2 regions of the Brevibacillus sp. NL20B1 genome follow, and region 1 is predicted to be linked to the other one. Evidence: riboswitches for the same ligand, from Rfam matches in the RefSeq annotation. Region 1 holds a riboswitch; the other holds the start of a gene.
The links. Region 1 has a riboswitch for cyclic di-GMP ahead of ggt (gamma-glutamyltransferase). Riboswitches for the same ligand answer to the same signal wherever they lie in the genome.
Positions count from the first base shown of each region.

Region 2: it holds a riboswitch for cyclic di-GMP, as region 1 does, so the genes downstream of both, KDN35_RS12205 (methyl-accepting chemotaxis protein) here and ggt (gamma-glutamyltransferase) in region 1, are expected to answer to the same signal.

Region 1 is NZ_JAGTPT010000039.1:6,143-21,341, reverse strand. Features, by position in the region: gene KDN35_RS19150 (DUF4855 domain-containing protein) at 1-1,861, opposite strand, end outside; gene KDN35_RS19145 (THUMP domain-containing class I SAM-dependent RNA methyltransferase) at 1,893-3,050, opposite strand; gene KDN35_RS19140 (GNAT family N-acetyltransferase) at 3,198-4,094, opposite strand; gene KDN35_RS19135 (thiamine diphosphokinase) at 4,393-5,037, shown strand; gene KDN35_RS19130 (uracil-DNA glycosylase) at 5,054-5,755, opposite strand; gene KDN35_RS19125 (MDR family MFS transporter) at 5,979-7,262, opposite strand; gene KDN35_RS19120 (NAD(P)H-dependent oxidoreductase) at 7,550-8,137, opposite strand; gene KDN35_RS19115 (hypothetical protein) at 8,151-8,609, opposite strand; gene KDN35_RS19110 (TetR/AcrR family transcriptional regulator) at 8,717-9,310, opposite strand; gene KDN35_RS19105 (glutamine--tRNA ligase/YqeY domain fusion protein) at 9,566-11,227, opposite strand; cyclic di-GMP riboswitch class I at 11,621-11,710, shown strand; gene ggt (gamma-glutamyltransferase) at 11,963-13,585, shown strand; gene KDN35_RS19095 (methyl-accepting chemotaxis protein) at 13,681-15,199, shown strand, end outside.
Region 2 is NZ_JAGTPT010000016.1:4,654-19,852, reverse strand. Features, by position in the region: gene KDN35_RS12235 (ABC transporter permease) at 1-581, opposite strand, end outside; gene KDN35_RS12230 (ABC transporter ATP-binding protein) at 578-1,300, opposite strand; gene KDN35_RS12225 (efflux RND transporter periplasmic adaptor subunit) at 1,302-2,873, opposite strand; gene KDN35_RS12220 (response regulator transcription factor) at 3,073-3,741, shown strand; gene KDN35_RS12215 (sensor histidine kinase) at 3,800-5,122, shown strand; gene KDN35_RS12210 (ATP-grasp domain-containing protein) at 5,279-6,439, opposite strand; gene KDN35_RS12205 (methyl-accepting chemotaxis protein) at 6,436-8,694, opposite strand; cyclic di-GMP riboswitch class I at 8,930-9,015, opposite strand; gene KDN35_RS12200 (MBL fold metallo-hydrolase) at 9,818-10,501, opposite strand; gene KDN35_RS12195 (multicopper oxidase family protein) at 10,536-12,638, opposite strand; gene KDN35_RS12190 (FAD-dependent oxidoreductase) at 12,676-13,866, opposite strand; gene KDN35_RS12185 (MarR family winged helix-turn-helix transcriptional regulator) at 14,105-14,572, shown strand; gene KDN35_RS12180 (hypothetical protein) at 14,669-15,166, opposite strand.

The DNA.
Region 1 (15,199 bases):
TGTACCCGTCCTTGGTCAGATAGCCGACCATCGGCAGGAAATCTTCCTTCCGCCAGATGCCCCGCTCACCGTATGCACCGGAATAGGCCAGCAGCATGTTTTCCACGCGGCGGACCGTTTTATCCTCGACAACGGTCTGCTTTTGATTTTCCGGCGGCAGCAGGACGGACGGGCTCTCACCCCTGCTCAGATTGGTCCCCCACACTTCCAACTGGCGGGCAAAGGCAAACACTTTTACCGGGAACGAGACGCGGACGTATCGTGCCTCCACTTTCGGCAGCGTCACAGCAAGCGTGCGCACCACCACCGCTTCCTCCGCCGGCGATACGTCATGCTTCGCTTTACCGGCGTAATACCAGGCCCTGCCGTCTCGGGAAACTTCCACGTCCATCCATTCCGGCATGGTGATGCCCGAGCCTTTTTGCTGCTGGAACGTCAGGGTTACCCGCTCCAGCCGCTTTACCTCATCCAGGGCGACGGTCACTTTTCGCCCAAACAGACGGTAGTAACCGGTCCAGGTCTCCGACGGGGTCACCAATCCGCCTACCGGGCCGGGGTACTGTTTTTCCACCTGGGCGAAATAGGCATCGGGCTTGCCCATCGTCTGGACAGAGGTAAAGCTGCCCGGCGCGAAGTTGATCAGGCCATCTTCCTCTGCAGGTTGTGAGACAGGCTCTGATCCATCCCCGTCCTGATCAGCTGCGGCCGGTGTTGTGTCCGATCCGGTCTGATCGCCATCTACGCCATCGTCGGATTGGGCGGTTTCGGCCGGTTTGTTGGCTTCGCCCGCAGCCAGTTTGTCAGTCTCGCTCGCGCCAGCCTCAGCCTTTTTCTCCGCACCCGCAGCCGCCGTGTCCGCCTTCACTTCCCCTCCGGTTTCCTCCAGCTGTTTATCTGGCTCCACTGCATCCTGCGCCTGTGGCGCTGGCGCAGCGGTAATTTCCACGGGAATCTCCTTCGTGCGATACCCCACTGTCACGGTCAGCGTGCCCTTTCCGGGTGTGGGTCCGGCGACAAACGTGCCGTCCGGCAGCACGGTGCCCAATTCCGGCCGGTCAAAGGCAAAGACGGGGGAAAACGGCAAAGTCCCGACGGTTGGCGCCACTTCCACCCGTGTGCTGGTGCCCGTCATGACCGACAGCTTGGCCGCATTGAGCGTAAAATCGGCCTGTTCCGCCTGCTGGGAGCGAGCGTTCAGCACGCGCTCGGCGATGATCGCGGCATCGCCCCGGGTCACCGTCCCCTGCGGGCGGAATTTGCCGCCAGCTCCCTGCATCCAGCGCTGGGCGGTAACAGCAGTCACTGCTTGCCGGGCGTAGTCGGCAATTTCCTCCTCATCTGCATACGGTGCTGCGTCTGCGCTCTGCATCTGGCCGCCGCCCGCTTTCCACAGCCGTGTCAGCAGAACGGCCATCTCCTGCCGGGCTAACGGGTCGGCTGCTCCCAGCTTGCCATCGCTTCGTCCCTGCATCACCCCCAGCTCCGCCAGTGCGTAGACGTACGGAGCGTACGGGCTGTCCGCCGGCACGTCGGCAAACACCGCCTGTTTCGGCAGTTTCGGCTGCACGCCCATCACCTTGGCCAGCAGCACCGCCACATCCTGCCGGGTCATCGGCTTTTGCGGATAAAAGCGGTCCCCGCCCTGGCCGCTGATCAGCTGAACCGCAGCCAGCCGGTTGACAGCCTCCCGGGCGTAGCTGTTTTGCAAATCGGAAAAGCTCACGTTCTGCTCGTAGGGCAGTTCCCCACCCTGCTGCTCCGCTGCCGTCGCGGAACCAGCGGCCGCTGCGGCCTGAGTAAACAGCATCGACAGCGCCAGACAAACGGTCATTGCCCTGGCTGCCATACGCTTCAACACCATGTTTCCTCCTCCAACATATTGCTTCTCTGTATTACGCATCCGGCACAACCACTGCCGGACGAGGCGGTTTCGGGCCGAAAAACTGGTAGTAGTCCACCTTGATGTTGCCGTTGTACAATTTTCGCTTCTTGCTGGCCGTCCGGCCGAAATGCTTCTCAAACTGCTCGTCCGACGTCAGCACGTAAAACGACCACGTGTCCAGCGCGGAAAAAACCTCACCCATGTCGCGATACAACCGGGCTACCTGCTTCCAGTCGCCCAGCCGTTCGCCGTACGGCGGATTGCAGATCAGATAACCGTACTTGCGTTTGGTACGGACGTCGCGCACGTCCATGCGCTGGAAGTGAATCTGGTCCTCCACGCCCGCTTCGGCCGCATTGCGCCGCGCGACCCGCAGAATCTCGTCATCGATGTCCGTGCCGATGATCTCCAGCTTCTGGTCGTAGCGGGCCAGATCGTGTGTCTCCGCGCGGGCTTGCCGCCACACGGTCTTCGGGATATTCGGCCAGCTCTCGGAGACGAATTCGCGGTTCATTCCCGGAGCGATGTTCTGCCCGATCAGGGCGGCCTCAATCGGAATGGTTCCAGAACCGCAAAACGGGTCCATCAGGACGCGGTCCGGCTTCCAACGGGACAAGAGAATCATCGCCGCCGCCATCGTCTCTTTCAACGGCGCCGCGCCGATCAATCCGCGGTATCCCCGCTTGTGCAGCCCCGGTCCCGACGTGTCGATGGTCAAAGTGGCGACGTCCTTCAACAAGGCCACCTCGATTTTGTACATCGGCCCCTGCTCCTCGAACCAGTCCCGCTTGTACGTTTTTTTCAGGCTTTCCACCACCGCTTTTTTCACGATCGCCTGACAGTCGGGCACGCTGAACAGCGTCGATTTCACGGATTTGCCTTCCACCGGAAACGTTGCGTTTTCCGGGAGCCAGTCCGACCAGGGCAGCGCCTTGGTCTTCTCAAACAGCTCGTCAAACGTCGTCGCCCGAAACTCTCCCATTTTAAGACGCACGCGATCCGCCGTTCGTAACCACAAATTTGCCCGCGGTATCGCGGAAATGTCTGCCGTAAACGTCACCTTGCCGTTGTCCACCTTGACGTCTTCGTAGCCCAGCGCCCTTACTTCCTGGGCGACCACGGCTTCCAGGCCAAATGTCGCCGTGGCAATTAATTCTACTTTCTGCATGATACAATCTCCTGTCGTTCGGATATGGCAGGGTGAAACCCCTCTACTATATTACCCGATTTGACAGATGCGTTGGTCATGTTTGTCAAACAAAAGTCCTGTATCGAGACGGGTGACGCTTCACATGTCGACAAGAAGCCCAATCACCTAGCCGCCCTGCTCCATCTGACGGATCATGTATACCTGTTCGATGCCGGAGGGCTGAAACCCGGCCTGTTCCAGCACGCTCACCACCAGCTTGCAGGAGGCCGGCAGGTTGAAGGTAGAACGCGTGCAGGCCAGTTCCGGCGATCCCCACACATGGGCCAGCGCAAAACGAACGATCGCCTCCGCATCAGCCCGTCCGGGCAGGTACGCACACTGCCGCAATACGATAGCGGTCGGTTTGCCCGCCTCGTCCAGCGTCCGTTTGTAAAAGGCGTAACCGACTGTCTCGCCGTTCTCGTCTTCCACGAAGACCGCCTCTCCATCGCAAAGGCTGGGCCACTGGTTTTGCCACGGCACGTCCGCCTCGTAAAAGGAAAGCGCCGCCGCCTCCTGGGGAATGCCATGCCGCAGCCGGTAGGGGGCGGAAGTGACATCGCCAAACGGCCGATCCGTCAGCGCGTCGGTACGCTGCAAGAACAGCAGCCGGTCCGTCACCTCATAACCGAACTGCCGGTAGAGGGCGATCGCCTGCTCGTTTTGCCGGAACGCTTCCAGCGTCGCCAGCTCGACGCCCGCTTTGCGGTACAGGGCCAGCGTCTCCTCCATCAATCGGCGTCCAACGCCCTGCCGACGGTACGCCGCAGCAACGCCGGTGCCTCCGTTCCAGGCCGCTTTTTTCCCGTTGATGGTGCGAACGCCGCTGGCGACCAGACCGATCGGTTCCCCGTCCGCAAACGCAATCACAGACAGGGATGGTGCGTAATCCTCCCGTCCCAGCCGCTGCAGCAGACTTTTTTCCGTCATCGTCACCGGAACAAAATAGCCCTCAAACCCCCGGTTCCACGCCAGTGTGACCTCAGCCAGCGTGCATTGATTCATGCGCTTGACGACAATCATCGCTTCACCTTCCCGCAGTTGATAAAATGATTTTAATCGACAAAATCCAAAACATTCAATTATTTTCACTGGTATTGCATGACAGGCGATGACCGCCGGCAAGATCTTTCGCGAGGACCGTCTATGGGCAGGTGAAGCGGATGGGCTCATCTTCATTGGCACATCAGGGCGGGTCCATGATATTGTGGAAGAGAACCGTTTTCGGGCCCGGAACCCCTGATTGGGTAGGACGGGCCTGCTCCCAGGAAAAACGATCTGGGGATGACAAACGCAATCGACACGGAATGAGGAAAAAATCATGAGCAATCCAACACGAATCATCCTGTTTGCAGGAGGCAATCTGGGTGACTGGGCGCTTGAGGAAGTAGAGGCGGGTGACTGTCTGGTCGGTGTCGACCGGGGAGCGCTGTTTCTCATCCGCCACGGTCTTCGGCCCCGCCTGTCCATCGGCGATTTTGACTCGGTCACGCCTGAGGAGTGGGCGGAGATCAGCGCGCACAGCGAAGAAGTGCGCTCCTGCGACCCGGTCTTGAAAGATATGACCGACACGGAGATGGGCTTCGTCTGGGCACTGGATCAGGGCGCGCAGGAGATTGTCCTGACGGGGGCACTGGGGTCCCGTTTCGATCACACGCTGGCCAACGTTCACCTGTTGTGGAAAGGGCTGCGCAGCGGCGTACGCTGCCGGATCGTCGATGCTGCCAATGACATCATGCTCGTCGACCGCGAGCTGACCCTCGGCCCCAGCCGCTTTCCCCACATCTCGCTGCTGCCGCTCACCCCGGAAGTGACCGGCATTACCCTGTCCGGATTTCAATATCCGCTGGAACATGCGACGCTGCGCCTCGGTGACACGCTGGGCATCAGCAACGTGCTGACGGCCGACAGCGGGACAATCTCCGTCGCAAGCGGGTGCCTGCTTGTCATCCGCAGCAAGGATTAACGAAAACGCGCCTCGCTTACTGCTCTCCTGCGGCGGTTAGTTCCACCTGTAGGGGAAGCTGCCAGTCGATTTCGCCCAAGCCCTGCTCCCGCAAAAAGCGGTTGGCCCTGGAAAACGGCCGGCTGCCGAAAAAGCCCCGGTTGGCCGAAAACGGGCTTGGATGCGGGGATTGAATGACACAATGCTTTTGCTTGTCAATAAACGCTGCTTTTTCCTGCGCGTGACGCCCCCAGAGAATAAAGACCATCGGCGTTTCCCGCTCGTTTAGGACGGCAATGACCCGGTCGGTAAACTGCTCCCAGCCCATCCCCTTGTGCGAGTTGGGGCTGCCCGCGCGCACGGTCAGCACTGTGTTGAGCAGCAGGACCCCCTGTTTTGCCCAGCTAACCAGATAGCCGTGATTGGGGATGGCACAGCCCAGATCGCTCTGCAGTTCCTTGAAGATGTTTTGCAGTGATGGCGGAGGCGCAACCCCCGGTTTGACGGAAAAGCTGAGGCCGTGGGCTTGTCCCGGTCCGTGATACGGGTCCTGACCGAGAATCACCACTTTGGTTTCCCGGTACGGCGTCAGATGAAGCGCGTTGAAAATGTCGTACATGTCGGGATACACGGTGCGGCTTTGGTATTCCGCCTTCAGGAACTGCCGCAACTGCCGGTAGTACTGTTTTTCAAATTCGTCCGCCAGCAGTTCGGCCCAATCGTTGTGCAATATTGCCATATCCTTCACACCTTGCTTTTTCTTCTCCTTTGTCTACTGTATCAAAAAGAGACGGGTCCGGCGATAACTTTCCCCGAGCTGGCCGCTCCCTTCTCCCAGTGCGCGAATACACGCGAACGACGCAGGGGTACCGGACATCCAGCCAGCGGAACAATCAAACGCAACAGGGCACCCCTGGACAATCAAGGGCACCCTGTTGCGCTCCCCCGACATATCTACGGCACTACACAGGGAGCGGTGTATTGTGAGAAGCAGCGTCGGTCTCGTTTTTTTGCTGACGCTGTTTTAACACGTAGTGAAACAAGCAGAGCATGAAGATTCCGATCAGAACATAGAGTCCGCTCATCATCCAGGATGGCACAAGCACCCCGACCAGGATGCCGCCAGCGCCCAGAAGTCTTCCCCCATGACCAACCAGTCCGTACACCGCCATATAGGACCCCCTCGCTTCATCGTTCACCAGATCAGCGATTACGGACTGGCTTACCGGCGTCAACAACAATTCGCCGCATGTCACGACAAACACCGCCAGGAGCAGAATCCACAGCCCGTTGCTGCTTCCCAAGGCGGCGAAGCCAATCATGTACAAGAACACGCCTGTTCGCAGCACAAGGCTGTCCGAGAACCGTTTGATCCACTTCGTCACGAACAACATGCCCATGGCAACCAAAATAGTGTTCTCCGTCTGCATGATGCCAACCATTCTGATCCCGTCGATCTTGAGCGAAAACCAATTCGCCACGTTCAGAAGCTGGCTGCCAAACTCCTGCTGAAGACGAACAGCTATGTAATAGGTTTTCTGATTGAGCAGGGCGTTGCCCAACAACACTGCGAGACAAAAAAAGAGAAAAGTGCGATCCTTGGCCACGAGCCGATAGCTTTGCAGCAGATCCTTCCACACCGCCTTGTTTCTTACCTGTTCATTCCGCTTCGTTTGGTGCGATTCGGTCATAAACAAGACAAACATGATCAGCGTTAACACATGAACACAGGTGAACAGCAGAAACAATTCAAACCGGTGCGTTTGAAACAGAAAGCCGCCCCCCAGCGCACCGATCGACATGGCCAGGTTGATCGACCAGTAGTTCAAGCTGTAGACATACCGGCGATTCTCCTGATTCGTCACGTCGATGATCATGGCGTCCACGGCGGGAAACAGCATGCCGGTGCCGACGCTTTGCACCAGCAGCATCGCATAGGTGAGCCAGGCTGAATCGAGCCACTCGGAGTTGGCGATGGTCATGACGGAGTACGCCCCTAGCAGTACCGATTGCGACATGATCATCACTTTTCGCCGCCCGATCCTGTCGGCCAAAAATCCGCCGTAGAAGCTAATAATCACCGTGGTTATGACCGTTGACAGCATGAGAACCCCGGCGATCGCCTGCCCCAGTTTTTCCGTAAAGTATATCGACATAAACGGAAAAATCGTCGCACCGACCAAAATGCTTAAAAACCTTGTCAGCAGGCGCACCTTGATGTTGATGTGAAGGTCGCGAAATCTCATGGTTCCCCACCCCCTTTTGTCAAAATTTTATACACACATTATACACTAATTTATGGCAATTTCACCTGCATTTTCATTTTGGCGACGCATTGCAATCAAAGCCCGTGGTGTCATGTGTGATGGTGCCCGCTCGCTCTCTTGACGACCAGCAATAAGTCGATAGCGTCCGCTTCAAAACGCTAAGGGGAGGGGTAAACATCTGGGTGTTTCGAAGAAGTGAGACTTGTGCCACCTGTTTTCCTTGCCATTCGCCCGGGTATCGACCCAACGGGATAACCGAATCTTCATCATGATTCCCTGAGTCCAAAACGCACCTGATGATAGACGGATTCCAGCCATTTTTGACGCCGCTTTTGGCTGCTCCTCTTGACGCCGGCAAACATGAATCTCTTGACCTTTCGTATTCCGCAAAACGCGAGGATCGCATCTCTCATAATCTTCCATTCGACACTGCGGCGAACCAGTCTGACATACCATCCGGGAGAGTCAATCGTATAGAACACCCATGCCGATTTTCCGCTGAGCAATCCCTTTGGCACCATCCCCTCGTAGTGATAGGCGAATCCCGAAACAAACAAGCGATCAAAGAAGCCCTTAAGAATCGCCGGGACACCATACCACCAAACGGGATAAATGAAGATGAGATGATCGGCCTGCCGCACCAGCTCACGATAACGCGTCGTTTCCGGATCGTTCTTGAGTTCGCTGCGCCGGATGCTGTCATTGTACACCAGAACCGGCTGAAAGTTGTCCTGGTATAGATCGATAACCGTATACTGGTAGCCGGCCTCTTGCAGGCCGCGCTCCACTTCCTTCAAAATGGCGGCATTCAAACTCTTCGGGTTCGGGTGTGCGTAGACAATCAACACATTCATCTGGATACCTCCGTCAGAACGGCAGGATGACCAACAACACAGCCAAAACAAGAATGACGACCGAGAGAAACTCAACCCGCCGGTGTCCGGCACGCTGCTCGGCACTGCCGACAGCTTCAGCGCCAGCCTCATTAAGCCGCGTTTTCAGTGTCTGATCGATCAATAACTTTCCAAGCAAAGCCACAAAGATTGTAAGGATCAGGCCAACATGCCACCAGGAAAAAGCCAGCCCCGTAACAATACGCACGAGATCAACGACCGCCACGACAATGGCCGCCCACAAGGCAAATCGGTTGTATCGGTTCCACGCGTTGATTGAGAGCCCCTCAACGGTTTCAGCCAAATCGGGTTGTCCCGGCTTTGCCAAAATGGACAGTAAGAGAGGACGGACACCGGCGGCCATGACAACGCCTCCGCCCACGATCACTGTCAGTGCCAATCGTTCCATTGCGGCCAGAACCAGATTCAACATGAAAACACCCCCATAATTTTTTGGTTGTATGACCAACCAATACAGATAACAACGGCTCTATTGACACCACACACATACCTTTCAATCCTCGCGCGGTACGCGCACTGTCACGTCCGCTCACGTTCCGATTGCGATTGCAAGAATTGTTCGACCATTTGACCAAGGAATTGGTAAGCGCCTTCCAGGTCAAACTCCGAATCAACGAAAGACTGCAAGGCGAGCCCTTCGAAACAGGCGAACAAAATGGCGGACATCTCAGCCCCATTTGGCAGCGTTTTTCCTGCCACCGCTTGGATTGTTTCTTCGATTCCCTCCCTTCCCCTTGCGATAAGCTCTTTCACCCCGGACTGAATCGCGGGATTTCGCAAGCCAAGCACATACAATTCATATCGCAGCTTGTACCAATCGGCATTGCTCTTTATTCGCTCCAAAGACTCCGCCAGCGCAGCGTCGGCAAGTTTGTCTTCCGCAACTGTCTTCCGTAACTTTCTCATCTGTTGGCAGTACTCATTGGCTGCTTCTTTGACAACAGACACCAAAAGGTCTTCCTTGTTTGCAAAATGGTAGTGCACCAAGCCGGGCGACACGCCTGCCTCACGAGCAATGTCCTTAACGGAACTGTTTTCGTATCCCTTTTCGGCAAGAACCTTGTAAGCCGCTTCAATTAATTGGGCTCGCGTATTACCTGCTTTTGGTTTCATTCCAGATCACCATTCATTTTGATTGGTTGTACAACCAATATATCATCTGTGTAATTTTTCAATATATTCCATGGGAAATCCTGCCGTCCAAATGACATTTTTTCTTTAAAATTGTGACCGGAATCGAGCATATCCGGCCGCCCCTCTCAAAAAAATCCCCCGCTCAGGTGTGCTCATGCAGCACCCGGCGGGGGTCCCCAAGAATATGAAAAAAGCTGTTAACCGTGTTAACAGCTTTTCCATGTATGCGCGAATTTATCCCTTCTTCGGCAGTTCAAACGAACTTTTCAGCGAGACAATCCGGTTGAACACCAGTTTGTCCGGAGTCGTATACTTTGGATCGACGTTGAAGTAGCCGTGGCGGAAGAACTGGAACTTGTCGTGCGGCTTGCAGTCCTTCAGGTTGGGCTCGACAAAACCGTGCAGCGTTTCCAGCGAATTGGGATTGATGTTGTCCAAGAACGAATCGCCGTCTTCCTGCCCGTCCAGAATGAGCGGTTCATACAGGCGGAACTCCGCCGGAACGGCGTGTTTGGCGTCCACCCAGTGGATCGTCCCCTTCACTTTCCGGCCGGTGAACCCGGTGCCGCTCTTCGTTTCCGGGTCGTACGTACAGTGCAGTTCCACCACGTTCCCCTGTTCGTCCTTGATCACGTCGTGGCACTTGATGAAGTAGGCGTGCTTCAGCCGCACTTCGTTGCCCGGGAACAGGCGGAAGTACTTGCTCGGCGGATTTTCCATGAAGTCATCCTGCTCGATGTAAATCTCGCGGGAAAACGGGATTTGCCTGATGCCCATCTCGGGATTTTCCGGGTTGTTTTCCGCGTCCAGCATCTCCACTTGGCCTTCCGGATAGTTGGTAATGACCACTTTCAGCGGGCGCAGCACGGCCATCGTGCGCGGCGCCTTCAGCTTCAGGTCTTCGCGGATGAAATGCTCCAGCATCTTCGCATCCACCACGCTGTTGCTGCGGGAGACGCCGATTTCCCGCGCAAACGCCCGAATCGCTTCCGGCGTGTAGCCGCGGCGGCGCAGACCGGCGATGGTGGGCATCCGCGGGTCGTCCCAACCGTCCACGATTTTTTCGTCCACCAGCAATTTCAGCTTGCGTTTGCTCATCACCGTATTGGTCATGTTCAAACGGGCAAATTCATACTGCCGCGGCACGTGCTCCATCTCGCATTCGCGTACGACCCAGTCGTAAAGCGGACGGTGATCTTCAAACTCGAGCGAGCACAGCGAGTGGGTCACGCCCTCGATGGCGTCTTCCAGCGGGTGGGCAAAGTCGTACATCGGGTAGATGCACCACTTGTCTCCGGTGTTGTGATGGGTGGCATGGGCGATCCGATAGAGCACGGGGTCGCGCAGGTTGATGTTCGGCGAACTCATGTCGATTTTGGCGCGCAATACTTTTTCGCCGTCCTTGAACTCGCCGTTGCGCATCCGCTGGAACAGGTCCAGGTTTTCCTCCACCGAACGGTTGCGGTACGGACTCTCCGTGCCCGGCTCTGTCAGCGTCCCCCGCGTTTTGCGGATCTCCTCCGCGGAGAGGTCGTCGACGTACGCCTTGCCTTTTTTGATCAGCAACACCGCGCGATTGTACATTTCCTCAAAGTAGTCGGATGCGAAATGAAGACCATCCCACTCAAAACCCAGCCATTTGACGTCTTCCTTGATCGCTTCCACGTACTCGGTGTCTTCTTTCAGCGGATTGGTGTCGTCAAAGCGCAGGTTGGTTCTGCCATTGAATTCGTCAGCCAGCTCAAAATTCAGGCAGATGGATTTGGCATGACCGATATGGAGATACCCGTTCGGTTCCGGAGGGAAACGGGTCACGACTTCTTTCACTCGTCCCGCCTGCAAATCCTCAATGACGATGCTGCGGATAAAATTGGATGTTGCCGACTTGTTTTCCAATTGAATCAACCTTTCACTTCACCTTTACAATCAATAATACTGATTCCGCATCGAGAGTTCAACAAATCGGGCCGTGCCTCGTCCCGCCTTACCACAATGGGGCACATGCCGTCGCTGTTGACGGCCGCAGCCGATGTTCATTATTGAATTCAGCAGCTTGGATGTGCGCAGAAAGGTGCGCGCACGAAAAACATCCTCCGCCAAGTGCAGGGACATCGGACCATAGTCACAAAATCCGCAGATTTTTTTAATTTCCCCTTAAACATCGGGACGAATTTACCGATCTAATGAAATAGAAATGTGATTTTCCCAAGTCCATTGGACTGCCTGCACCGCGAGACGAATGAAGATGGTCTCATTTTACGCATTTTGAAAATTTACGACCACGCATTGATATCGAAACGGCAAACCCGGGGAAACCCGGCGACGCAAAGCTACAGGGGCTACCTCCGCCATGAGCGGACACGCCAGCCAGTTACCGAAGTATTGATGTAGGACAAACCGATGATCCTATGTCATCGGTCTTTTTTGTGTAAGCAGGCGGTTGCAGTCCATAGGGGGGAGGTGAGGCGCCAGAGCTACGTACCATCCAGCACAACTTGCTTTTACAACTAGACCAAAGGAGGAACGACTGTGAAAAGGTTCTGGAAAAAACTAGGCGCCCTGGGACTTGCCGGCGTTTTAAGCCTGTCCGCCTTCACACCTGCGGGCAATGCTGCACACCGTCCAACTTCCATGTCGCCGAATGGCATGGTTACCACTCCGCACTACCTGGCTACCGCCGCTGCACTGAAGACGCTGCAGGAAGGCGGTAACGCGGTCGATGCCGCGATCGCTGCGGCTTCCACACTGACCGTCGTCTATCCTCATTACACCAGCATCGGCGGGGACAACTTCTGGCTGATCTACAACGCAAAAACGAAAGAACTGCGCGCCCTGAACGGCAGCGGCCGTGCCGGGGAGAAAGCGACCATTGAGTTCTACAAGAGCAAAGGATACGAGAAAATCCCGTCCCGCGGTTATCTGGCCGCCAACACCGTCCCCGGAGTCGTTTCCGGCTGGTGGGAAGCGTACAACTACGCTCGCAAGGAAATGAGCGGCAGCAAGATTCCGTGGAGCAAACTGCTGGAGCCGGCGATCGAGTACGCGGAAAAAGGCTATCCCGTCTCCCCCAACCAGGTGTACTGGACCAAGTACGCGACCGATCCGACCGACAACGATCTGAAAAATCTGCAGCGCTTTGAAGAGTTCCGCAAAATCTACCTGAAACCCAACGGCGAACCGTATCAGGCTGGCGAAATCCTGAAGCAGAAAGACCTGGCGGAATCCTTGAAAATCATCGCCAAAAAAGGGGCCGACGGATTCTACAAAGGCGAAATCGCCAAGAAAATCGTCGAAGACATGCAGAAAAACGGCGGCTTGCTCACCCTGAAAGACTTTGAAAAACACACCGCTACGTGGGCAAAACCGATTTCCGTTGACTATCGCGGGTACAAGGCGTACAACGTACCGCCCAACTCGCAAGGAATGGCCTCGCTCTCCATTCTCAACATCCTGAACAACTTCGATGTGAAGAGCTTGGGCGAAGGCACTCCCGATTACTACCATGTGATTGTGGAAGCCACCAAGCAAGCCTTTGCCGACCGTGACAAATGGCTGACCGACCCCGAGTTTGCCGACATTCCGGTAGACTACCTGCTGTCCAAAGAGCACGGTCAAGAACTGGCCAAGCGGATCGACATGAAACAGGCAGCCCAAACGGTGGAGCCGCTCGATCCGAAAGGGGACACTGTATGGCTCGGCGTCGTCGACAAGGATGGCAACGCCGTTTCGATGATTCAAAGCCACTACTTCGACTGGGGCTCCGGCATCGTGGCCAAAGGCACCGGCATCCTGCTGCAAAACCGCGGCAGCTACTTCTCCCTGGATCCGAACCACATCAACCACCTGGAGCCGGGCAAACGCTCCTTCAACACCATCAATCCGGCGATGCTGTTTAAGGGAGACAAGCCTTACCTCCTCTACGGAACCCAAGGCGGAGAAGGACAGCCTCAGACCCAGGCCGCTCTGGTGACCCGCATTGTCGATTTTGGCTTCAGCGTACAGGACGCGATCGAAGCGCCAAGATGGCTGCACGGACGCAACTGGGGTGCTTCTTCCAACAACCTCAAGGTAGAAAGCCGAATTCCGCAAGCTGTTTTGGACGAACTGATCAAACGCGGTCACCCGGTTGAAAAACTGGAAGACGCCTACACCGATCAAATGGGCCAATCCGGAGCGATTCTGATCGATCCCGTCACCAACGTGAAGTTTGGCGGCGCCGATCCGCGCGGCGAAGGTGCAGCAATGGGATATTGATTCACTCCAGACTGCCGGGAGCATTCCCGGCAGTCTGAATGCTGTTACGCTTCAGGCGTGCATATAGGCCTGATTACAAAAGGAGGAATTCCCTCGTGTTTGTCTTCGGCAAACTTCGAAACAAACTGATTGTTTGGTTTCTTGTCGTAGCGATCATACCACTCATCGGCACCTCCCTGTATATCACCACCAGCAGCTCGGAAATCATCACGGACAAACAGCGGCAGTCCTACATCGACCTTGCCAAAAGCACCGCCGTCGCGATGGATCAATACCTGGACAGACGGATGACGGAGATTCAGGTGCTGGCCCGTTCATCGGATATTCAATCGACGGACGCTGCCGCGAAAAACCTGTTCATCCGCTCGTTTACCGAGGAAATGAAGATATTTGACGGCAACACCTTCATCTCTCCAGACGGAAAAGTTTCGGCCGACACGTTTCCGACAAGCGTCGGCATCGACTTGTCCGAACGGCCGTTTTTCAAGGAAGGAATGGCCGGAAAAGCCAGTTACTCCGACATCGTGATTGCCAAGACGACTGGCAAACGCTCCATTGTCGTCGCCTCTCCCGTCAAAAACCAAAACGGCCAAATTCTTGGCGTACTGACCGGTCTCGTCAACGTTGACCAGTTTACCGAAACCTTTCTGCAACATCTCAACCTTGGCAACGGCGGATACGCCATTCTCGTAGACAACAAAGGGCTGATTCAAGCCCATCCCAACGAAGAGCTGATCGGCAAAGCAGTGGAAGAAGCCGGCCTGCCGCAGGGGTTGGCCGAGTTCCTCAAACACGGCGGCAGCGAGACAGCCTCCTATACCTACACGGACGCCGGCAGCGAGTACATGGTTGCCTATGCGCCCATTGCAACGACAAACTACGGATTGTTCCTGCATATCCCGGTCCAATCCATTACGTCGGCTGTGTCCGCTCTCAACACCAACATCGCTGTCATCGTTCTCATCGTCAGCGTTCTCGTAATCGCACTTGCATTCGCCGTGTCGCTGCGGATCACGCGACCGATCATGGAAGTGGCCAGCGTGACCAAACGCATCTCCGATGGAGAACTGACGGTGGAGCCGCTCCGCATCCGCACGCAGGATGAAATTGGCCAACTGTCCCAGGCCGTAAACGCCATGGTGGATAATCTGCGCACCATCATCCAGCAGATGAACGCCAGCGCCGAAAATTTGGCAGCGTCCGCAGAGCAGCTGACCGTAAACGCCGAGCACACAAGCAAGGCCACCGAGCAGATTGCAACGACCATCCAGGAAGTGGCGTACGGCGCAGAACGGCAAGTGCAAAGCGTGGAGGAAAGCGTCCGTGCGATCCAGGACGTGTCCTCCGGTGTTCAGCAAATTGCCACCAATGCGGAAAACGCCGCAGATTCTGCCCTCAGGGCTTCGCAAATCGCGATCGACGGCAACCAGACCATCCAAACCGTCGCGAAACAAATGCAGTCCATCAACGAGACGGTCAACCAGATCGCCCTTATCGTCAAACGGCTGGGCGAAAGTTCCCAGGAGATCGGTCAAATTGTCCAGGTCATCACCGACATTGCCGAGCAGACCAACCTGTTGTCGCTTAATGCCGCCATCGAAGCAGCGCGTGCCG
Region 2 (15,199 bases), on a different contig from region 1:
CCCTGACTTTTCAAAATGCCGATGATTTCAAACGGAATCCGGTTGATCTGGATGGTCTGTCCGATCGGGCTGGCATTGCTGTCGCCGAACAAATTGGCGATCACGTCCGGACCCACTACTGCTACATTTGATTGTCTCTGCACTTCCAGTCGGTTAAAGAACCGGCCCTGCTGCACCTGTACGTTCCGCACCTGGGGATATGATTCATTGGTGCCTTCGAGCGAGGTGGCGTAGTTTTTGTTTCGCCAGACGACCTGAGCCCGCCCCGTCACACTGGGCGAAGCTGCTGCGATGGAACTGTTTTTCGTGAGCGCTTCACTGTCTGCCAGCGTCAGGCTGTTTAACGAACCGGCACCCAGGTTGATTTGCCCCCGGGCAGTCTGGCCGGGCGTCACGATGAGCAGATTGCTCCCCAAGGCGTTGATTTGCGACGCCACGTCGGCGGAAGCACCTTCCCCGATGGCCACCATCGCGATGACGGCGGCAACCCCGATCACGATGCCGAGCATGGTCAGCATCGAGCGCAATCGGTTTGTTTTGATACTGCGCAAAGAGACGCGCAGGCTTTCCGCGAAATTCATACCTTCACATCCTCAAGGTTGGCCCGTCTCTGCCGGGCAACCGCTTCGTTTGCGATGATCTGTCCGTCACGAAAGCGAATGATCCGCTTGGCATGTTCGGCAATGTCGGGTTCGTGTGTAACCAGCACGATGGTCTTGCCTTGCTCGTGCAGCTGCTGAAAAATGCTCATGATCTCAATGCTCGTTTTCGTATCCAGCGCGCCTGTCGGTTCATCAGCCAAAAGCAGCACGGGATTGTTGACCAGCGCCCGGGCAATCGACACCCGCTGCTGCTGCCCGCCTGACAGTTCGTTCGGCTTGTTGTACAGCCGGTTGCCCAATCCCACGCTTTCCAGCGCCTGCACGGCTCGTTCGCGCCGTTCCTTCGCGGGAACGCCCGCATACAGCAAGGGCAGTTCCACATTTTCCACCGCGCTGGTACGGGGGAGCAGATGAAATTGTTGAAACACAAAGCCGATCTTTTGATTGCGAATGATGGCCAGCTCGTCGTCATCCGCCTGCGACACGGGGTGACCATCCAGGTACAGTTCGCCCGACGTAGGTTTGTCCAGACAGCCGATCAGATTCATCATCGTCGATTTGCCGGAACCGGAGGGACCCATGATCGCCGCAAAATCCCCCTCCTCGATCACCAGGTTTACCCCGCGCAGCGCTTGAATTTCCTGATCACCGATAACGTACGTCTTCTTTACCTCTTCCATCTGAATGACCGGTTTCATCTCAACGATTCCCTCTCATGCCGCCGCCGAATCCTCCGCCGGGTCCTCCGCCAGGGCCTCCCATCCCGCCAAAGCCCGGGAAGCCTCCCATGCCGTTTGACCTGCTGCTGGAGCCGGAGGCGGCAGTGTTCTCAAAGGTCAGGACCACTTGATCCCCTTCCTGCAGACCGGACGTGATTTCCACCCGGTCAGAGCTGAAGTAACCGATCGTGACCGGCTGGAAGCGGAAGCGGGCAGCGTTCCGGCCTGCTGCTGCGCCTCCTGTTTGTGCAGCGCCGGCCTCACCCTTGGCCGATGCGAGGTACACACCATCTTTCCCGTTCTGGGTTTTCAGGGCAGCTGCAGGGACGTACAGCACATTTTCGTGCGTTCCCACTTCGATGCTCGCGTTGACGGTCATGCCGGTTTTCAGTAGGCCGTCCTTGTTGTCGACGGACAGGAGCACCTGATACGTGGTGACCCCCGAATCGGTCGTCGCTTCCGGATATACCAGCTTCACCTTTCCGGCAAAGGTTTGATCGGCATACGATGAGGTGGTAAAGCTGGCCGACAGCCCCGCCTTCACTTTGCCGATGTCGCTTTCGCTGACGTGCGCCAGCACCTCCAGATTGCCGGCGTCCGAATTATCCATGATGATGAACGGATTGGACGGGCTTTCCCCCACATTTCCGTTTATCTGCACAATCACCCCGTCCATGGGCGCTTTGATGGTTGTGTCCTGCAGGTTTTTTACCTGCTGCTGCCACTGCGCCTCCGCCTGTGCTACTGCGGCTTGTGCAGACTGCACAGCCGAGGAGTCCGGCCCCGCTTTGGCTTCCTGCAGGTCGGCCACCGCCGTTTCATACGTCGCCCGCGCCTGTTCCAGTTCGCTCTTGGCTTTCGCTTGTGTCTGGCTGCGGGCCAGCACGGCGCTGTTGTACTCCAGCTGCGCCTGATCCAGACTGCTCTTTGCTTGCTCATACTCGCTTTTGGAAATGATGCCCTGAGTGTACAGCGCGCTTTGCGTGTTGTAGGTCCGTTGCGCGTTCTCCAGATTGGCTTTGGCCTTTTCCACGTCGTAATCGGCCTTTTTTGCGTCGTAACCGCTTTGGGCCGCGTCCAGTGCGGCCTTCGCCTGGTTCACCTTCGCCTGCAGCGCGTTGATTTCCGCCGCGGTCTTGGGCTTTGTCGCTTCAGCCAAATGGGCCTTGGCGGACAGGAGATTGGCTTCCGCATTCTTTACCTGCAATCGGGCTTCCGAATCGTCCAGCTCGGCCAGCACTTGCCCGGCCTTGACACGGTCGCCGACGTTCACACGGATCGATTTGATGACTGCATTGCCGCTGGAAGCAGACAGCGAAACACGCTTGGAGGCCTGCACGGTTCCCGATGCAAAGACCGTTTCCGTTACATTTCCCCGCTTGACGGTCTCCACGCGCATCACGGAGGCGGGGCTTTGCGAAGACGCCCATTTCTGGTAGGCAAAGGTTCCCGCCCCGCCCAACAGGACAGCGACCAAGCCGATCGTCACGACCCGTCGCCTGTTTTTGCCGGGCAAGAACAGTGCCAGATTTCTCTTGGCATACTCACTCACGCAGCATTCCCCCTAGACGTATCTGACAAGTCTTACCCGCTCATTATAGGGAGCAACGGTGAAAAAACGGTGAAAAGGAAAACGCCTTCCTGATCGATGCCGAAACCATTTTTTCACCCAATTTTCATTGAAAGCGTGTAGTATGGAGAGAGGAATGAGACCAGACACCTTTTCATGTTTTGTGCAAGGAGTGTCTCTTTTGAATATTTTGCTGGCCGAAGACGACATTCGACTGGGTGAATTGATCGCGTACATGCTGAAGAAAAAAGGAGGCTATCAGGTTGAATGGGTGACACAGGGAGACGATGCCCTCGCCTATGCCCTGCAGGCCCACTTTGACATCCTGATTCTGGACTGGATGCTGCCCGGAGAAGATGGGGTGCGCGTAGCCAGCCGATTGCGCCAGCAGGGATACAACGGCGCCATTCTGATGCTGACTGCGCGAGACGCGCTCCAGGATCGCATCGAGGGGCTGGACTCCGGAGCCGACGACTACCTGGTAAAACCGTTTGAAATCGAGGAACTGCTCGCCCGCTTACGCGCGTTGGCCCGCCGCAATTTTGCCCCGATTCAGGAGCAGATCGTGCAGATCCATTCGATCACCGTCAATCTGACCAACCGCACAGTCCATGACGGCGAAAAGGAAATTCACCTGACGCCGCGGGAATACCAGCTGCTGGAACTGCTCATACGCAACAAGGGACAGGTATTGTCGCGAGAGGTGATTTTCGAGCGCATCTGGGGCTTGAATTCCGACGTGTCCATGAAAACGATAGACGCCACCATCAAGTTGCTCAGGAAGAAGCTCAACGGCGAGACGGAGATGATTCAATCCATTCGCGGGGTGGGATACAAACTTGATGACTGACTGGTTCTCGCGCTGCCGTTTTTGGAAAAAGGATCTGTTTGTACATACGCAAAACCGGATGACCGTCCAATACAGCATTTTGCTCATGGTCTTTCTCACTCTGTTTATTGGTATCGTTTACGTCCTCGTCGACATCGGGATTGCGTATGAACAAAAGAGACAGCTGCAGATGATCACCGAACAGGAAGTCAAGCTGATCGAAGAGGCGCTGCGAGACGACGTGCTGAGTCAGGAAGAGTACGACAACCTCAACCGGATGCGGGAAAGCCGGAATCAATTCTTTTACTATGTGGTGGACGCAAACGGACAGCTTTTGTTTGGCGATGAATTCATCCCGCGGGCCAAGTCACAGATCCTGGAGCTTGTCCGGGGATGGATTCCTGCCGCCAACGAAGTCCGGCACGGCACCGTGACGGTTCCGCCTCCGCCCCGGCGAGGCAAGCCGATGCCGCCGACGGACGGACGGCTGGAACTGATGATGACGGGCCGCCCCATTTTTCAGGGCGTACAGATGAAGGGAATCCTCTACACGGGTATCGACATTTCGTTTATCAACCATTTGCTCAAACGGCTGCTCACCGTATTGACGGTCCTGGGCATTTTGTTTTTGGGGATTGCGCTCCTCCTCAGCCATTTCATGTCCAAGCGGGCGATGATCCCGATTCGTCGTTCCTTTCAGCGTCAGCGGGAGTTTGTCGCCGACGCTTCGCACGAGCTGAGGACTCCGCTCAGCATCTTGCAGTCTTCGCTGGATGTATTGGAAATGGAAGAGGGCGAGCAGCTTTCCGCTGTTGGACGAACCGTTCTGGACAACATGAAAGATGAAGTCAGACGGATGACCAAACTGGTGAGTGACTTGCTGACGTTGGCCCGTTCCGACTCCGGCCCCCCCGATCTGCAGTGCGAGTACGCTGACGTGGTCCCTGCTGTCCAACAGATGATCCGCTCCACCCAAACGGTGGCTGCCTCGAAAAAGATCTCCCTGAGACTGGATGCGCCAGCGACGGTGATGGTGTACGGCGATCATGAACGGATCAAACAACTGCTGTACATCCTGCTGGATAACGCCATCAAGTACACTCCCAGCGGCGGAGACATTACGGTCACTCTCTCCGTTGACAACACGGCGAATCCCCCGTCCATGTGCCTCACCGTCCGCGACACCGGCATCGGCATCCCGCCAGAGGAGCAGGACCGCATTTTTGACCGGTTTTACCGGGTCGACAAAAACCGCTCGAAACAAATGGGCGGCACAGGACTGGGGCTGGCAATCGCCAAATGGATTGTGGAAGCCCATCACGGCACGATCACCGTGACGAGCAGCCCCGGACTCGGCAGCAGCTTCACCGTCAAACTCCCGCTGCATTCCCCCAAAACGTAACGGCTGTGTGCATACACAAACAACAAACAAGGGTCCATCACCTTGCTGACACACGCAGCACAGGCTGATGGACCCTCGCTTTTTCCAGCACGACGGCGTCATCATTCCGCTTGGACCCCGACGCCGTCTGTTTCTAGCCGCATCTGACGACAAGAGCTATTTCATGACCAGGTACTGTTCCAAATCCAAATGCAGCAGGTACTCATTCTCTTTCAGAGAAGGGCTGCGGTAAAAGACGACGGAGAATGTGGGATATTCTTCATACGGGATGAGCCTGTATTCCAGAATGTCGCTGAAGTTCTTTTCAAACTTCCGGTCGTGCACGGACTCAATAGACTTTCCGTCAATGCTCAACGGCAGCTCCGCGCACAGGAAACTGAAAATGGAATCGTCCAGGGACGCAATGATCTCGTCCCACTTGGGCTTCTTCTGCTGGAAGAAGTACTCGTACACGTTGACGCCGTACGCATGCGCCCCCAGATCGGTCGTGCACAGGCCGGCGAAGCGGAGCGGATTCACCTCGATTGGAATGAGCTGGCCCGATTTGGAAATCCGCACTTCAAAGTGCATCGGGAATCGGCGGAGCTGCATTTCATGGCCCAACTGCTTCATAAATGTCTCGATTTTGGCCAGGGCCTCCAGCAGCACGCTTTTCCCGGTGAAATAAATCCGGTCGGACGTGTCGGCTTCGTGCGCAAACATGCGCTTGAACACGTTCAGGACGACAGGTTCCCCGTTTGCATCGTAAAACGCATCGACCGCGTATTCCTCTCCCTGAATCCACTCCTCCAGGATAAAGCTGCTGGCGCTCACGACCGACTCGGGATAAATCTCCTTAGCCGCTCTCATGTCCGCCTGCAGCTGCTTGCACATCGCCGGCCATTCGTCCGGCTTTTCCACCAGGTAAACGCCGACGCTGCGAAAGCCTTTTGTCGGCTTGACCACCAGTGGAAACGGAAGTGTCTCCACCGGCAGTCGGAAAATCTCCTCATAGGAACACTCGCGGAAAAAGAAGTCGGGATACAGCTTTCGCAAGGTCTCGCGAAACTTGATCTTGTTTTTAAACAGCTCCGCCTGTTCCATGAGCGGTGTTCCCTTCAGAAGCGGATACACGGACGCCACCGCATACTCGGAATTGCACAACAGCGCAAGGTCGGGATCACGCACACGATCCGCCACCTCGTCCAACTGCCAAATCTCCAGCGTTTTATCCAGCGGAATGCGGATATCCCCGCACTTCACCGCCGGTACGCCCACATTGGCAAGAGTCTGGGACAAGAGCAGAGATACGTACGGCTTATCCAACACCATCATCATGCAGATTGTTCCTCCTTACCCGCATCGCCGCGCACCACAAACTTTTTGACCAACTCATTGAGCTGTTCGGAGGTCGCTTTCATCTGACCGGCAATCTGTCTCATATCAGATTGAATCTCCGTCTGATTTTGAATGTTGCTGCTGATCGTCATCAGAGCCGCCGTCATTTCCGTGATGCTTTCGGTTACCTGCCCCAGATTTTGGGACGAAGCGTCCGTTCCGTCAGCCTGCGCGTCCACATTCGCCTCGAACGTCTTGATCTGCTCCGTGGAACTTTCAATCGACGTTTTGATCTCTTTCATGTGTTCGATCAGCGACATGACATTTTGTTTTTCCCGCAGAATAATCTCGCTCTGCTTGCTGAGCGTGTGGATGGTCTCACTGAGCGAGTTTTGCAGTTCGCCAATAATGCCGTGAATATTGTCCGAACTGTTCTTGGATTCTTCCGCCAGCTTGCGAACCTCTTCGGCTACGACCGAGAAACCTTTGCCGGCTTCACCCGCCCGCGCCGCCTCAATCGAAGCGTTCAACGCGAGCAGATTGGTCTGTGTACTGATGCTGGTCATGGTCGTCACGATGTCGCTGATTCGTTTCATGCTGTCTTCCAGCTGCTTGGCAATGTCAACCGACTTCTTCACTTCGACCTCGATATTGTCCATGCCGGCCAGCGCCTTGTTGGCAACGCCCTCCGAGTTTTCGGACAAGTTCTTGATCTGTGTAATTTCATTGACCAGATGGCCCAACGTGGACAGGTTGTCCCGAGTGGTCGCGGCAATCTCCTCCACCGCCGCGCTCAATTCCTGCGCCACCGCGGAGATGTTGGTGGACTCATTGCTTACGTCGTTGGTTTTGCGGTTGATGCCCTCGATGTACTCGGTACTGGACGCGATGTTTTCCTCCAATTGAATGGAGTAGTCAACAACGGTCGTGGCCGAACGTTTGATGTCGGCGATCATCTTCTCCAATTGGTTCAGGTATTCATTAAATGCGTCGGCCAATTGACGAATTTCATCTGACCCGGATACCTGAATGCGCCCCGTCAGATCTCCGCCGCCCGAGGCGATGGCAACCAGACGGTCGCGTACGTCCGACAGCACGTTCAGACGTTTGGAGATGTATGCGAAAACAATCACAATCCCCACGATGAACATGAAGATGATCAGGCTGATGAGCATCACCTGCTGGTCGGACAATTTTTCAATGTTTTTGACAGGAACCCACAGGAACAAATACCACCCTGTCTCTTCGATCTTGTTGGCAAACACGAGATCGTCCTGATCGGTGTACAGATCGCTGTCTTTCTGTTCGTTTAATACCTTCACCATCCACGCCTTCATGGCAGGATCTTCAATATCGGTTTCCAGCGTATTCTGTTCGTTTGTCTCCACCTGTTTGACTGCGCCCGTCAAGATGTTTTGATAGGAATCAACAACCATGGCGTGCATGCCGTCCGCCAGCGAGAGCGAGTTGGCGATGTCCGCCACACCCGTCAAGGAAATGTCGATGGAGAAGACGCCCTGGAACTTGTCCTGTGCATAAATCGGGATGGAAGCCGTCACCATCATGCCTGTTCCCAATTCGTCCTTGTACGGCTTCGTCCATTTAATCTCCCGGCTGGGGTTGTTTTCGGGCACGGCGATTTGGAAAAATTCATTGGCCATGGATTTGTCGGTCGTATAGGCGCCTTCCTTGTTATCCACGAACGGATAAATTTTTTGGAACTTGTGAACGGTCGTAAAATAGTACCACTGCGATTCGGGAATTGTCTTTTTAATCGTCGCAAACAGACCGTCGAAGCTCTCGGACGCCAAAATCTGCCGCTTTTGCTCAACGGTCAGCGGTCCTTTTTCAATCCGCGCATTCCCGATGTCCGCCTTTGTTTTGGCGACATATTCGTCCAACGCGTACAACCCGTTGCTCATCCGATACTTGCTCTCAAACAACTGGTTGACCAGGTCATCCGGATATCCGCGCAGTTCCTCCAGCTTTTTCTCGTACGAAGAGTTGGCCAGCTTGCTGACCACCCCGATTTTTTCGAACTCTTCCCCGATCAGCTGAATCTTGGACTGCAGGAGGCTGCTTGTTTTGTTGATCTCCTCCTGCTGAATGGTTTGTTTGGAATAACTGATGGCAAATGAGGACAGTCCCAATTGCAGGACGAGAATGATCACAAACAAGAAGAGGACACGGGCTTTTAAACTGCGCAACCGCAACCCGCGCCATTGGAAGTCCCATTTTTTGCTCGTCGCGTTCATGTTTCTACCTCCGATCGTCTGTTGGTTTGAAGTGATATGAAATGGCATCCTAGAACAAACCTGTAACCCCCTTTCGCTCATTCGAAAGGTTGGACTGGCAAAACCGGCTGCCACTAAGCAGACGATAACGGTGGCCGTGGAACCATTTTCCCTTGCTGGAATGTTCACAAAAAAGACTATTCGGTTACCCGAATAGCCGCCATTCCTGAGACTGAGTGAAATAGAGCGCATCGGTTTCGGCAACCCGGCCATCATAGTTTTGACAACCTTAGACCCGAGGCTTTGCGTCCTTATCTTTCGATAAGTTTGCCATTGACGAACCTTGTCGAAAATTAGTGGATTTTAGTGGTTTCTGTAATATATTGTGACTTTTTGTCACATTCATAATATAACGAATTAGGTTACTGGTCAATATTTCCTATGCTGCGAAAGTTGATAGACCTATGGATTTGCAGCGGAATTTCCGGCGGCTTGGGAGTTTTCTCACATAGGATTGATCGATAGAGAGGAGCTTGGTAGGAGGGATGAAGAGATGATGGAATGGGGATTTGAAGTCGACAAAAACATTTTATTGATAAATAAATATCTACAGAAATTACTTTTGGTATAGATAATTTGCGTGGATCAAGTGACGTGTCGCGTGTTTTCATTGAGCAATTCCTCGACATCTGGGCAAAACGAAGGGAACTGCCCCGCGTGATGGGCGTATAAAAACCCCCCCAAACGACTTGTTTGAGGGGGCGGACCGAAGACAAACGGTTCATTGAGTTAGCGTCCACAAAAAATGATTTCCAGGCCGAAAGGCCTGCCCATTCATCAACCGAAGCGGAAGACAATGTGCATCGCGTGGAGGGATGGGCCAAGCGAGCTCCTTTGACGACCTGCTCAGCGGAAAAACGAAGACGCGGGAATCAACAGGGGACACAAGTCTCACTTCCTCGAAATACCCAGATGTTTGTCCCCTGCCCGCGTCTCGTTTTGGAGCGGACTTCATTCGCTTCTGTGCTGGGCGTCAAGCGAGCGAGCGGGCCCGATCTCCCATGCGCCGCGAACTTTGTCTACACGCTGACCCCCCAAACGACTTGTTTGAGGGGGCTGTTCCTTCATAACGATAAAAGAGCGCTCAGCCTAATTTTCCGCCGTGGTAACAGTAATAATGCGCAGCGTGCAGACTTGTAATGGTTCGCAACGATTGCTCCGCTTTTTCCAGATCCAAACAATAATGCGGATTGGCGACGACGAGTTGACCGTTGTCATTCACCGCAGCATCACCGGTAATCACGCTGTTCAGTTCGGGAACATACAGGGAAATGTGCCCGGAAGTATGTCCGGGAGTAGCGATGATTTTACATTGATTGGAAAACAGCATGCCGCCATCGCGCACCACGTGATCAACGGGCACATGTTTCAAACTCTTCAACTGCTGGATGAACCATTTGCCAAATGCCTGTTGTTCCTCAGGCAAATGCTGCAGCAGGTTTTCAGCCTGAATCAATCGCTCTGCTTTGCTTTCACCGCTGATGAACCTGGCTTCCTGTTCACTTGCGATAATCCGTATCCACGGGTATTTTGCTTTAAAATCATACAGTGAGCCGATATGGTCATCATCGTAATGCGTAATGATGATATGTGTGAGATTCTTCGCGTCATAGCCGTTTCTTGCGATCTCGCTTTCGATGAGAGGGAGAAACCCCGGATACCCGGTATCGACCAAAGCCAGTTCATTCTCCGATACGATCAAACTGGGATAGATCACATTGGTTGTGCCATTAAATTCAAACGAAATGCTCAGTTCGACAATCTCCATACGCTTCACCCTACTTTCCATAAGTCCGTATCGTTTATTCCGGGTGATTCCCCGACGCCTCGCCAACCGTATAAGGCGTTGTCACGTTGGGATACGTCAAATGCATCGACATCCCCAACGCCGCATGCTCCAGTATGTGGCAGTGATCCATCCAGATGCCCGGATTGTCGGCGCGGAATGCCACTTCGTAGGTTTCGCCCGGTTCCACGAGGACAGTGTCAAGCACGAGCGGACTGCCCTTGTACGGCTTGCCGTTTCGGCTTAGGACAACAACATGATGTCCGTGCAGATGCATCGGATGCTCCGAAAACGACCGGTTGACGATGCGCGTCTTGACGAGGTCCCCTTCCTCCACCACGAACGTCGGCGTATGCGGAAACACTTCCCCGTTAATGGCCCACAAGTGATTCGAGGAGCCATTGTAATTCCCCAAATAGATCTGGTCCAACACCATGAGAAATTCCCGGTCAAACTTTGCAGTGTCATCAATTGGTGCCGGAGCGGGAGCACCGTATTCCAGCGGGTCCAGGATCGGACCTCCTGCCCGGATGTCGGCTTTCCCCTGCCCGTCTTTACTGAATACAACAACGGCTTGGGATTCCCTCTCATCCAGCGCCAATGTTACCGGATGTTCAGGCATCGTAAATGTCACATCATACCGGCCGCCTCCCCCGATTTTCAGCCGCCGGTCAGTCACCACCCCCGGCTTGTGAATGTCCCAACCGTCAATCGCGGATACTTGGAAAGGCGTCCCATAAAGCGAGAATATTTTCGTATTGCTGGCGCTGTTCATGAGCCGAAGCCTCACCTTCGTACCGGGCTTTATGATTTGGCTTTGAGCGGGGGCTGGCAGATGCAGAACCGCTGTCTCTCCATCCGGCGTTTCCCAGTCGTGAGCGAAAACCGTGACATCGGCTTCCTCGCCGCTCGTCTGACCATTCCCGGCACTGCTCGCATCACTGCGCTTGGGCAGGATAATGAAGGCCCCGAACAGCCCTTTGGCAACCTGGACCGAAGAAACTTGATGGGAATGATACCAATGGCTGCCCGTCTCTTCCACGACAAAGCGATACGTATGGGATTCGCCGGGCATGACGGCATCTTGGGTCAATCCCGCCACCCCGTCTTCCGCGTTTGGAACATCGACGCCGTGCCAATGCAAAGTAACCCCTTGTTCAATATCTTGATTCCGCAGCGTGACTTCCACCAGATCTCCTTCGTGCACCACCAGCTGCGGGCCCGGAACCTGGCCGTTAAATGTCCACGCTTCGACCGTGTGTCCCGATGCGAGCTGGATCGTCTTCTTCTGCGCGACGAGCGTAAAGCGTTTGTCGGGTTGGCCGGTGCGGGGGCCTGTCAAATCGGCGACGCTCACCGCTGCTGCGCTGCCTCCTGCCGGCATGACGGCATGGTGACCGTGATGATCTGACGATACAACGCTCGGAATTTCGGAACCTCCGCCATATTCAAACGTTTCCGGATGAATCATCGCCATGGATTCAGGAAATTTGCTGTTTGCAAGCGACCACTGAAACCACGCCACCAACAGGACAACCGCCGCTGATGCCAACGCGGTTTTTCTCAATACCCGCGCCAGAATCCCCTGGGGGCGGGACCGGATGATCTCTACGCGCCGCCGATGGTACAACCACAGCAGAGCGGCGCATCCCACCAGCACGGCCAGGTACAGCGTGGACTCTCTCACATCCGGGATGGATGGAATATCGAACATTACCAAAGACAGCACCAAGAGGGCCCCGGCTGCCATCGTGTGAATGGATGCCGCGATGAACACCAAAGATTTCGGCGTCATGACCGTGTTCTGCTTCAAGAATGGCAGAGCGCTTCTGGCCACGAAAATAGCCGGCAGAGCCAAGAGCGGCAGCATGACGATAACGCGATCCATGACGAAATACCAGCCTAGCGTGAAATAGGCTATCGTTATGACAATACCCCAGAGGAAAAGCAGGATGAAGCCCGCCCAAACGCCGACTCGCACCGCTTTTCTCCACCGGGAAACACCGGTTTGCCGAAACGAAACGTATTTCAGACGATTCGCCGCAAGTCCGGTCAGCCCCCAGACGATCACAAGCGCCAACAACAGAATAAATTCCAGACCATACAGTGCCTCGAGCACGAAATTGCCTCCTTTACGTCTCCCTCCAGGAGCCCCTTTATACCGTTACCTTGTCATGCCAGTTCACGCGATAATCGTACATCCACGCGAGAGATTGACGGCTCGCCATCTTCAGAAAGAAAGGGAGCATCAAATCGCGGAAAAACACTTGTACCGGATTCGTCGCATGTTTGCGCTGGCCAATGCTTCTCGAATACTTGACGATCTTCTCCACCCGTTCCCGCCGCAACAGCTCAAAGTGCCGGAACGCCTCTCCCAGATTGCCGATGTCCCGGACGCATTTGGCGAGCATCAAGGCATCCTCAAGCGCCAGCGAAGCCCCCTGCCCGGCGTTGGGCGAAGTCGCATGAATCGCGTCGCCGATGAGTACCGCGGGTCCGCTGTACCAGGCGGAGACGGAGATCAGGTCGTAGATCGGATAGACGCCGATGTCGCTTTCCGTCTTGCGAATAATGTCCGGAACGGGCTGAAGTTCGCCTTGGTACAGGTTGCTGATCACTTGACGCCACTCCGCCTGTGGTATGGACATCAATTCTTTTCTCGTCGGCCTGCCCGGATAATCGAGATTACCGAACCAGTAGATTTCTCCGTCCGACTTGACCAGATAACCGAAAAACGCTTTTTTCCCGAATACCATGTGCTGGGTGCCGGGCTCGCGCGGAACATCGACGCCGCGCGCAAAGCCGCCAAAGCTGATCAGGCCCGTGTAATCCGGTTCCGGAGCGTTGGGCAATATCAGCCTGCGCGTGCGGGAATGAATGCCGTCGCAGCCGACCAACAAATCGCCTTCCGCAGAGGTCCCGTCTTCAAAAAAGGCGGTCACCTGACGATCCGTCATCTGCAGATTTGCAAGCCTTTTGCCGAATTCAATCGGGATGCCTTCCTGCAAGGCTGCTTCGCGCAGCACTTTGTGCAAAAATCCCCGTTTCACCGTGAACCCTTGCACTTCTCCGGAACGGTCGCCGATCGTCCCCAGCCATTTGCCGCTGCTGCTGTGAAAACTCATGACGCGCATTTCAATGCCTTCCCTGCGAATGCGGTCGTCTACGCCCAGTTCGCTCAGGATGCGCATGCCGTTGCGCGCCACATTCAGAAACAGGCCGGCGTAATCATCATGATCCGGCTGTGCTTCATAAATGCGCGGTTCGTATCCGGCCCGCCGCAAAAAGATCGCAATCGCAGGTCCAGCAATTCCGCAGCCGATAATCAGCGCTCGCTTGTTTCGCATCGTGTCATTCTCCTCCTTGAACACATTGGTTATTATCTTAAAAATTAAGATATAAGGCCGGAGGTGTCACATTTGCATAAGCGGACGATTTCCTATATCTTAATAATTAAAATATATGCAAAATGCGCTCCGCTTTCCATATCCATATTACGGGGAATGAGAAGCTTCTTGTACCGGCTGCAGCCCGATTTGCTCCCCGACTTTGGTCGGAGATGAAATTGTGATGGGGGGATTGTCCATGAATCGCCGCGAACCGGTTCCACCGGAACTGTACGCTTCCTTGCAGGATGCTTCCCGGAAGCTGTCCACCCAGACCGTGTTTTTCCACCAGGCCGTAGCCAAATCGCTGGGGTTAAACATCACCGATCATAAGTGCCTGAATATTGTGCTGGAGATGGGAAGAGCGACCGCCGGGCAGCTGGCCGAGCTCACGGGACTGACGACAGGCGCCATCACCAGCGTGATCAACCGCCTGGAGAAAGCGGGATTTGTCCGCCGGGCAAAAGATCCCAACGATCTGCGCGTCGTCTATGTCGAACCAATCCCAAGCAACCTTCAACCGCTTCAGGACGTCTTCGCGCCGCTCGGCAAGGCCATGGCCGAGCTGTATTCCCGGTACAGCGCAGACGAACTGCGGCTGATCCTCGACTACCTCGAACGATCCGCGCACATTCTTGCCAGGCAAACGGAGCGGTTGAAGGGATAAAACATCCATCGAAGCGATGAACCGGCGGATGGATAAGCTTTGGATCATTCATGCATCGCTCGGCGCGCACGCCTCAACACACCGAGCGATGTGCAGTCAATAAAAGCTGATCTCTTCATACGTAATGCTGCCGATCCATTCATCAATCGCCCGGATACGCGAAGCGTCAAGACGTTTCATAAAGCCGATCAAATGATTCTGCCAATCGCGCTCCGCCCCTTCCCGCCCCTGGATAATGGTGTAAAGGTCCGCAGCCCCGCCTCGCAACTCTTCATAGAACATGATCTTGCACAAGATCGCCAGTTCCGTGTCACCAAACGATGCGTACAGCGCTTCGTAATCTTCCCCGTACAGGCAGTCGCTCTCCAACAGATCCAGATAATCGTGCAAAGAGAAAAAATGAGACCGGATGAGCCGGACTTTGTCCTCCTTGGACTCGCTGCAGCTGATGTCGTCGAGCAGACGGCGCAGCTGTACATTGCTCATACTGTCTCCCGTTTTCAACGATATAGTGACGGGTTTGATGTCGTCTTCCTTGTCTACTAAGATGACCGTCTGCAGATTCCGATGTTCCGCAGCGTTGACAATTGTCATTTTAGAAATTGCTATTGTCCCCTAAGTTTCTAT